DNA from 2 places in the Micromonospora sp. FIMYZ51 genome. Region 2 is predicted to be linked to the other one. Evidence: riboswitches for the same ligand, from Rfam matches in the RefSeq annotation. Region 2 holds a riboswitch; the other holds the start of a gene.
What was found. Region 2 has a riboswitch for S-adenosylmethionine ahead of thrC (threonine synthase). Riboswitches for the same ligand answer to the same signal wherever they lie in the genome.
Positions count from the first base shown of each region.

Region 1: linked by a shared signal. The riboswitch ahead of QQG74_RS06875 (GNAT family N-acetyltransferase) and the one ahead of thrC (threonine synthase) in region 2 are both predicted to bind S-adenosylmethionine.

Region 1 is NZ_CP134706.1:1,464,161-1,469,171, forward strand. Features, by position in the region: gene QQG74_RS06865 (serine hydrolase domain-containing protein) at 1-185, shown strand, start outside; gene QQG74_RS06870 (AAA family ATPase) at 663-1,988, opposite strand; gene QQG74_RS06875 (GNAT family N-acetyltransferase) at 2,128-2,754, opposite strand; SAM riboswitch class IV at 2,770-2,885, opposite strand; gene QQG74_RS06880 (alpha/beta hydrolase) at 3,141-3,872, shown strand; gene QQG74_RS06885 (hypothetical protein) at 4,057-4,482, opposite strand; gene QQG74_RS06890 (hypothetical protein) at 4,469-5,011, opposite strand, start outside.
Region 2 is NZ_CP134706.1:6,489,973-6,494,983, reverse strand. Features, by position in the region: gene QQG74_RS29235 (ABC transporter permease subunit) at 1-826, shown strand, start outside; gene QQG74_RS29230 (DUF4232 domain-containing protein) at 835-1,533, opposite strand; gene QQG74_RS29225 (DoxX family protein) at 2,133-2,582, shown strand; SAM riboswitch class I at 2,700-2,836, shown strand; gene thrC (threonine synthase) at 2,846-4,132, shown strand; gene QQG74_RS29215 (GNAT family N-acetyltransferase) at 4,399-5,011, shown strand, end outside.

The DNA.
Region 1 (5,011 bases), 2.0 Mb from region 2:
GTACGCTGCTGGGCCCCTCGGTCGGCAGCTACGGATGGCCCGGCTTCTACGGCACCGCCTGGTACAACGATCCCGCCGAGGAGCTGACGACGATCCTCATGATGCAGCGGGCGCACTTCGGCGACCAGACGCTGCCCATCTGGCACGACTTCTGGAACGCCGTCTACCAGGCAATCGACGACTAACTCGACCGCTGTAGCGCGGTGACGAGATCACCTACCGAGGTCGAGGGGTTTCCTGCGGGCGGCGGATCGAGTCGTGCTGCTCGCTGGCATGCGGTCGCAACCCCATCCCGAAAGCTGTCGAAGTTCAGTGCCGTCTTGTCCCAGTCTGCCAAACGCACCCCTGACGCTCGGGCTGTCTCCGAAGCCTCTCCGGGCGAGTAATGGTCGACGTCACAGACGGCCCACGCCTCGTCGTAGTCGTTCTCCTGCTGCCGGCGGTACGTGCCACGTACCAGATCGACGGGTGAACCGCGCTCGACGGCGACCGCGACCCTGACACTGACCCAAGGTTCCCGTTTCAATGCTTCGAAGTAGGCGCGCTCGGTGGACTCGCCGTTCGTCGTGACCAGTACGGTCCGCCGCTGCTCCCGTGTTGCCGGCCCTCTGCGCAGGTCCGTCTCCCGGCCGCCCGCATGCACCATGCGACCCGTTTGGCGCTCACGACGTCGAGGCGTCATCCGTACCTCCACGGTTGGTGAGTGCCTGCTCGAACAGGTGGGTCGAAAGGTCCGGCACCGCACCGTAGTTGCCGTTCAGGTACCGACGCTGTCGATTCTCGCCTTCCTTCCGAGGCTTGAAATCCGTCAGCGGATAGAGCGAGGAAGCGCCTTGGTCGTCCTTTTCCACGAACCAGATCTCGTCGCGGCGCAGGATCTCCTCCGCATCGAGAGTGCCGAGCAGCGCGGCGTCGTGGCTGGTGAAGATGAGCTGACTACCCAGCGGGTTGGCCTCCGGGCTGCGGAAGAGGCTGATGAGCTTGGCGGTCAAAATCGGGTGCAGGCTGGCGTCGATCTCGTCGATCAGCATGGTGGCACCGGTCCGGAGCATCGCGGCGGCGTGCAGCCCCAGGGTGAGAAGTTGCCGGGTACCGGTCGACTGGTCTCGAAGTTCGAGCAGAGCGGTGCCGTTGGGGCCCTGGTGGGCGAACTGGATCCTCGATCGTTCGAGCACCGCCCACCGACGAGCCCGCCGCTGAACGAATGTGCGATCAGTCGGCAGTGCCGGCTCGTGAGTGCTTTCGCTCGGTCTTGGGTTGACCACGACGCCGACGATTCCGACGTCGGCAGCTTGCAACAGTTCAACGGCCAACTGGAGCATGTCCTGGTCATCCGCGTCGTTAGGACGGAGAAGGCTGGACAAGACCATCTCGGGTTCCATCCGCTGGCCTGCCAGGTAGAACCAGCGGTAAGTGTTGTGCAGCGGTTGCGGGTTCGTCGGATCCGGCTCTGGACGGCTGTGGCCGAAGCGGGCAACAGTGCTGAGGAAAAGTGCAGCTGGCGCGGTGATCTCTGCAATTTGCTCCAGGGGCCGCCGGCCTGACTCCTCGCCCCAGGCGAAGTTGTCCCCATCGCGTTCGAAGATGCGTCGCTTGCGGCCCAACGGATAGTGGTAGAGCCACTCTTCAAGCACCCGATCGTCGTCGATCGTGAACCCGTAGGTGTGCCGGACGTCGCCGAGCATAAGGTCTACGACATAACGTGATGGCTGCCCGACGTTCTCAGGATCCAGTCGGAAAGGTTCGCGGAACAGCCCCACCCCGGGCTCGACCGCGCGGTCAGACTCCACGACCATCTGCCGCATGAACGCCAGAGCGCCGAGGCAGTTGGACTTGCCGGACGCGTTGGCCCCGAAGATGCCGACAACCCTGACAGCCGGGGTCGGAGGCCCACCCGCCTCGATGTTGTCTCCGTAGACCGGTGTGAGGTTGAGCTGCTGCTCGTCGCGGAACGAGCGGTGGTTGGCAAAGCGGAAACTCAGCAGCATCGGCGGTGTGCCCCTACCTGGTGGGCGGTTACAAACGCATCTCTGCGAGTAAACCACGAAGAGGTGGGGGAAGCCCTTCATGGGCAGGTGCTGCTGCCGGGTGCCGGAGCAAAGGGCGTACAGGCCGACGGAGGAAGTGTCAGGGCGTGCTCGCACAGGCCGTGTCGAGCTGGCTTGGGCCGGTGGCGTCCGGCCAGGCCATTCGGAACTTGCGGGGAGAGCCGTTGAGTCGGGACGGGTCGGCGCCGGGTGGTGACACCGTCGCCGTCTCGACATGGCAGGCTCCGCAAGCCTGGTAGAACCGCTGCGCCGCGGTGTTCTGCTCCAGCACCCACAGGTAAAGGCCGTGGGTCGTCGCGTGTGCCACCGCGGCTCGGGCGGCGTGGGCCAGGAGCGCGGTGCCGACACCGGTGCGGTGCTGGTCGTACGTGACGTGCAGGTTGTCGACGAGGCTGCCCCACTGCGGGTCATGGTCGAACATGACATGGACGAAGCCGATCAGCCGGCCGCCGTCCTCGGCCACCACGGTCCGGCTGCGGGTGGGGTCGGCCAGGCGGGTCGACCAGACCGAGCGCCGGTCGGCGACGACATCGCCGTCGAGGAAGGAATCGGAGTACGCGCCGCGATAGTAGCGACGCCAACTGTCGGCGTGCAGCAGCGCGATCTGCCCGGCGTCGTCAACGTCGGCGAGGCGTACTCGCAGCAGATCGTCCTGCTTGAATGCCTGGTCGGATTCCCCGTCCTGGCTGGAGATGGGAGTTGGCACGAAAGCACCTCCGGGCTTCGCAGCTTGCTCGACATCACTCGTGCCGAGCCGGGTCCTCACCCGGAGCACCCCGCCCACGATCGGAGGGTTGCCGGCCAGCAAGCCGGGGCTTCGCGCTGGCGCTCATGACCTGTGTAGACCGTACCAACTCCGCCGCACTTCCGGCGTCCTGCACCGGTTGTCCGAGGCAGTTCGCACCGCGCCGTAGCCTCCGCGATAACCTGTTGGCGGGCCACGGCAACCGCTGCTAGCTTTCCGGAGGCCGTGCGAGAAACCGAGGAGGTGGTACCCGTGAACGTGTCGACATGGGTGCTCCCCTCAGGGGTCACGGTCGGGCGATAGGTCGTCCGGGAGCGCCGTTCAGCGCACTCCCGAAAGGTACGACCATGGAGTTCATTTCCGAACAGCGCCTCGACGACGGCGTCCGCGAGCGCGAATTCACCCTCGGCGAGATCCCCGGCATCCTGTGGACGCCTCCCTCCGTAACCGCTCCGGTGCCGCTGATTCTGCTCGGCCACCCCGGCGGACTGCCGATGATGTATCCCCGACTGGTGGCCCGGGCCCAGCACTGCGCGGCGGAGGGCTTCGCCGCAGCCTCCATCGAGCTTCCCGGCGGCGGTAACCGGCCCCGTTTCCTCGCCGTCGAGGAGGCCCGCGCCGACCTGCGCCGGGCGTTGCAGGCCGGCGAGCGGGTCGACGACGAGATCGTCGACCGGCTCGTCCTCCCGCTTGTCGACAAAGCCGTCCCGGAATGGCGGGCCACCCTCGATGCCCTGCTTGCGTTGCCCGAAATCGGCGGCCCGGTCGGCTACTCGGGAGGGATCATCGCCATCGGCGTCCGGCTGGCGGTGGTCGAGCCGCGCATCCGGGCGGCCCTTCTGTTCGCCGGGAGTTTCGTGCCCCGCAGCATGTTCGAGGAAGCCCGGCAGGTCAGCATTCCGTTGCAGGTGCTGCTGCAATGGGACGACGAAGGTAACGACCGGCAGTTGGCGCTGGATCTGTTCGACGCCTTCGGCTCCCGGGAGAAGGCGCTGCACGCCAACATGGGCGGACACACCGGCATCCCGCATTACGCCGGAGAAGGCGCGAACCGGTTCTTCATCCGGCACCTGAAGTAGAGGTCAGCCCGGCCGGCAGTCTGCCCGCTCATCCGGGCAACGTACCCGATCAGCGTCGAGTGATCAGGGACGCGAGGACAGGTCGACCGCTTCGGCGAGAAAGACGTCCAGCTCGCTGTCCGACATGCTAGGACTTACTTGTTCGTGAGAGGCCGTGTGGCTTGTCAGCCGGAAGATGCAGGGCTCACAACCTGGTGGCCAGCGCTGCTGCTTCAGCGAGAAGCTCGTTCAGCTCGTCGTCACCGACAGCGCCATTGCCCAAGATTTCCAAGATCACCAATCCCTGGATCCGCCCGGCCATCTGGGGCGCTATGGCCGTCTCGACATCGGGATCCACAGCGGCCCGGATCAGCGTCTCGGCTGCGTTGGCGTCGATCTCCGGGGTGCCGGCGGGGGCAGCTGCTCGCATGTCGGCAACGAACCGCATGATCTCGCCTGCGGATGTCCGCTCGTCGAAGCGCCGGTTGACGGCGAAGTAGAAGACCGCACCGAGCAGCGTCGGGAAGCCGTCCCAGCCGATCTCATCGAGGCGGGCTTCGATCCGGTCGTTGGCCTCGTGATCGCCTCTGACCATCGTCCGGATGTAGTCGACCATCTCAGGGCTGCTCATCAGATCGCTTCCTCTCGCGGTGTTTCTTCACCATGTTCCAGACACCTCGAAATCCCACGACGATTGCGCCAGCAGCCATGATGACCGACGTGACCGGGTGCTCCAACTGAGGGCGGTCGACCGGCGTGCCGGGGTCGGAGGCCGTGGACGTCGTGCTACCACTCGATCCCGATCCCTTCAGGCCCTTTTGCAGCTCGCGAAAGCCGGTCGTGATGGCCTGCTCGGTCTGCTTGAGGGTGTCCTCGGTATCGTCTGCCTTCTTGACGTGCCGGCGGAGGAACGCCTCGCCCTTGCGGTTGCGTTCCTCCGTCTCCGCGACCAGGCGTTCGCCGGACGGTGAAGCCGCATCATCTGGTCCGGCGGGCGCGGCGCCGGGGGCGATCGTGTTGACGTACGCGGTGATATGGCTGGCGGCCTCAGACAGCAGGCGGGCGTAGCGGCCGGCTTTGTCCCGGGCCACCTCGGCGTCCGCGACGGCGGCGCGCAACCGGTGGTCGCTACTACCGCGCTGCACCTCGACCAGCCGCGC
Region 2 (5,011 bases):
GCCGTCGCGGACGCTGCCGTTCGGCGCGGAGTTCCGCCGGCAGGCGGCGCGGCGGCGTACCCAGTTGGCGCTCGGGTTCATGGTGCTGCTGCCGTTGATCATCCTGATCGCCTTCCAGTTCGACTCCGGCGACGACGACAACGGTCGCGGCGAGTTCGGCAGCCTCGTCTCGTTCGCCACCTCGGGCGGACTGAACTTCACCCTCTTCAGCATCTTCGTCTCCGCCTCGTTCCTGCTGGTCGTGGTGGTGGCGCTGTTCTGCGGTGACACCGTGGCCAGCGAGGCGAGCTGGGGCAGCCTGCGCTACCTGCTGGCGGTGCCGGTACCCCGGGCCCGCCTGCTCGCGATCAAGCTGCTGGTCGCGCTCACCTACTCGGCGTTGGCGTTGCTGCTGCTCGCCGGCACGGCCCTGCTGATCGGCACCCTCCGGTACGGCTGGTCACCGCTGCGCAGCACGGTCGCCGCCCAACTTGAGCCGGGTGAGGGGCTGCTGCGGCTGCTCGCGGTGCTCGGCTACCTGGCGGTGGTGCTGCTGGTCGTCGCCGGCCTGGCGTTCCTGCTCTCGGTGCTCACGGACGCGGCACTCGGTGCGGTGGGTGGCGCGGTACTGCTCTGGATCCTCTCCAGCATCCTGGACCAGATCACCGCGCTCGGCGCGATCCGGTCGTTCCTGCCCACCCACTACAGCAACGCCTGGCTGGGACTGCTCTCCACCCCCGTGCAGACCGACGACATCGTCCGCGGTGCCATCTCCGCGATCTGCTACGCCACCCTCTTCTGGGGCCTGGCCTTCTGGCGCTTCACCCGCAAAGACATCACCTCCTGACCGGGGTGTCAGAGCAGGGGAGCGGGGGAGGGCGAGGGGGTGGGCGAGAGGGGTGAGGGTATCGGGGCCGGCGTGGTCGGTGGCTGCTTCTTCCAGGCGCTGACGCCGACCCGGTTGGTGTTGCCGAGATCGATCCGCCCCGTCATGCCGACGTCCTGCATCGGCTGACCCTGCGCCGGGGCAACGTCAAGCCGCTCGGCGTTCGTCGCGACCACGGTCGGATCGTCGACCAGGTTGCGCCAGAGCACGGCCGCGCCCGCCGCCTCGCCCGGCGCGAGCACCAGCGGTCGGGGCGGATCGTCGAAGCCCGAGGTGATCCCCTTCGCCCCCGGGATCACCCGGACCGTGATCGGTTCCCCGTCGGCGTCCAGCAGCCGCAGCGCCGGGTAGCCGTGCAGCCGATACCGTTCCGTCCCGCAGTTGACCAGCTCCAGTCCGATGGCACGCAGTCCCATTGCGGCGCTACCACCCAGATACCGGATCCGTACGCCGGCCTCCGGGCAACTGGTCGGCTCCGGGCCGGTCAGCGGTTCCGTACCATTCCGCGGCGTACCGTCTGGCGGTCTTGCGCCCTCCGGCGGCGTGCGGTCCGGCTCGGTGGGCCACGGCGACACCCGGACCGGATCCACGTCGGGCCCGCCCACTCCGGTGTCACCCGGCCGCTCGACCGGCGCACAGCCGGCCACCAGCGCAACCGTGGCCAGCAACGCGACCAGCCTTCGGCGCCGCCCGAGTCCATAAGCGCGACCGCCGAGCCGGTCGCCGCGACCGCCGGGCATCTCCGTGCGAACCGAAGCCTGAGCTGTCCCCCGCATCGCGTCATCGTCGCACCGTCCGCCGTCACCGGTGACCCCGGTCATGGGCAGCCGCGCCCAAGATGTGGTCAGCGTGCCGTGCACGCACCGCCGTGATGAGCGCGGCGGACGCAGCGGCCGGTGGGCAGGAGGAGCCGCCACCGGCTGCGTCAGGTGAATTGTGGGAAACGTTCCGTTCGTCGCTCGCGGAATCTTTCCAAGATCTGTTGGTGGGGGCAGCTTGTCGGTGGCCGATCGGGTGGGGTGGCGGTGCTGCGTACTCGATCTCCGGGCATGGCGGGCGTCGATGGGTGTGGTCGTCTTCGCCTGCGCTAGCCAGTCGGTTTGACCGGTGGTGCGGGCGGGCCGCGATCAAAGTGGGGCGGATTTCGGAAGTTCCAGTCGGTACCATGAGTGTGGGAGCGTTCCCAAAGGAAGAGATTGCATCGACAACTATCTATCGCATCCCGCATTCTGGTTGCCCACCACTCATCTCCATTGGAGGTACCGGAATGCGTACTGACCGGTTCGGCGGGCCGGCCCTGTCCCTGTTCCGCATGGTCATCGGTTTACTCTTCCTCTGCCACGGCCTGGCGTCCCTGTTCGGCGTCTTCGGCGGCAACCGTGGCAGCGGCGATCCAGTCCCACTCGGGCAGTGGCCCGGCTGGTGGGCCGCCCTGATCCAGGCGCTCTGTGGCGCGCTGGTTCTCGTCGGCCTCTTCACCCGCCCAGCCGCGCTGCTGGCGTCGGGCTCGATGGCGTACGCGTACTTCGTGGTCCATCAGCCCGAGGCGCTGCTGCCGCTGCGTAACCACGGTGAGCTGTCCGTGCTGTTCTGCTGGTCGTTCTTCCTGATCGCGGTGCTCGGCCCGGGCAACTGGGCGCTGGACACCCTGCTGCGGCAGCGGACGGCACAGGCGGTGGCGCTCGACGCCGGTGAACGGCGGTCCGTGCCAGCCTGACGGCGGTGCTCAGCGGCACCGGGGCACGCGACGGTGCCGCTGAGGAATCGCTCACAGGCTGGGATTGGTGGGCGACGAGCGCCGCTTGATTGCCTAGACTCGACGACACAACTGCATACCTCATCCAGAGGGGCTGAGGGATACGGCCCGACGACGCCCCGGCAACCACCCCAGAGCGCTCACCGTTGAGCGTAAGACGGGGCAGGTGCCAATTCCGTCCCCGCCGTACGGTGCGATGCGGGGAAAGATGAGAGGACTTCGACATGACGTCGACGCTCGCCGCTCCCGGTATCGACACCACCGCCAGTCCCGCCCGTGCCCTGGTCTGTCGCGCCTGTTCGGCCCGTTACCCGCTCGCCGCCCAGCACGCCTGTTACGAGTGTTTCGGCCCGCTGGAGGTCGACTACGACCCGGCCGCGCTCGCCTCGGTCACCCGCGAGCAGATCGAGGCCGGCCCGCGCAATCTCTGGCGGTACGCCGCCCTGCTGCCCGCCGGTCAGGACCCGGCCACCCGGGTCTCCCTGGACCCGGGCTTCACCCCGCTGGTGGCCGCCGACCGGCTCGCCGCCGAGTTGGGTCTCACCGCTGCGCTCTGGGTCAAGGACGACAGCGCCAACCCGACCCATTCGTTCAAGGACCGAGTGGTGTCGGTGGCGCTGACCGCCGCCCGTGCCCTCGGTTTCTCCCGCTTTGCCTGTGCCTCCACCGGCAACCTGGCCAACTCGGTGGCCGCGCACGCGGCCCGGGTGGGTGCCCCGTCGGTGGTCTTCATCCCCAGCGACCTGGAGCAGGGCAAGGTGGTGACCACTGCGGTCTACGGCGGTGACCTGGTCGCCATCGACGGGTCGTACGACGATGTGAACCGGCTCTGTGGCGAGTTGGTGGAAACCGACGAGTTCGAGGACACCGCGTTCGTGAACGTCAACGTCCGGCCGTACTACGCGGAGGGCTCGAAGACGCTCGGCTACGAGGTGGCCGAGCAGCTCGGCTGGCGCATCCCCGCCCAGGTGGTCATCCCGATGGCCTCCGGCGAGCTGCTCACCAAGATCGACAAGGCGTTCAGCGAGCTGGTCGAGATCGGGCTGGTGGAAGCGCCGGCCGGCGGCTGGAAGGTCTTCGGAGCCCAGTCGGCCGGTTGCAACCCGATCGCCACCGCTCTGCACGCCGACACCGACACCATCACCCCGGTCAAGCCCACCGGCATCGCGAAGTCGCTGAACATCGGCGACCCGGCCGCCGGGTTGTACGCGCTGGAGGCGGTGCGCCGCACCGGCGGCTGGATGGAGTACGCCGACGACGACGAGATCCGCGCCGGAGTTCGGCTGCTGGCGCGTACCACCGGGGTCTTCGCGGAGACCGCCGGTGGAGTGACCGTCGCGGTGCTGCGCAAGCTGATCGAGTCCGGCAAGCTCGACCCGGCCGCCGAGACCGTGGTGTTCAACACCGGCGAGGGCCTCAAGACCCTGGACGCGGTCGCCGGCCAGGTCGGCCCGACCCACCGGATCAAGCCCTCCCTGCGGGCCGCCCGCGATGCCGGCCTGCTCAGCTGACTTGCCGGTTAAGAAGGGGCCCTTCCTATGCACCAGGCGTTAATAAGGGGCCCTTCCTTGCATTCTGCGAAACGCGCGGGCGGGGACTTGACGACAGGAACCGGACGGCGCAAGATGCTCCGTGCGGGAGGGCGTTTCGCCGGAGACTTTTAGTCTGTACGACCCAACGCCGGAGGCGTTGTGCGATCGACCCTCCCGACCAACGTGCGAACGGGCCAGCGAATATTCGCTGGCCCGTTGCGCTGTCCGTGGCGCACGCTGCGGACATGAGGATCAGTGTCACCCGTCTCGGAGCCGCCGACGAGGCCGCCATCGAGCAGGCTTATCAGGTCGGTGCCGCACAGGTGGCCGCCGATATGCCGGACTTTCCGCCGTTCTGCCGTCGGCGGTTCATGACCCTGCTCCGCCAACCGATGCCGGGCAACGAACCGATCCACCTGCTGGCCCGGGTCGACGGCGAACCGGCCGGCCTGCTGATGCTCGACCTGCCGCAGCTGGACAACACCGACAACGCCTCCGCCGAGCTGGTCGTGCATCCGGCGTACCGGCGGCGGGGTGTGGGCCGGGCGCTGTACGAGCATGGCGTCGCCGTGCTGCGCGAGCGCGGACGCCGACGGGTGAGCGCGATGAGCCAGGCACACCTTCCCGGCCAGCCCGACCGCCCGTCACCGGGAAGCGCCTTCGCCCTCAGCGTCGGCGCGGTCGACGCCCTGCCCGACGTGCGGCGGCGACTCGACACCGCCCGTCTCGACCAGGCACACCTGGACGCGCTGCTGGCCGAGGCCCGGGGCCGCGCCACCGGGTACGAGGTGCTGTTCTGGCGTGGGGACACACCGGACGAGTTGATCGCCGATGTGGCGTACCTGGACGGTCGGCTGC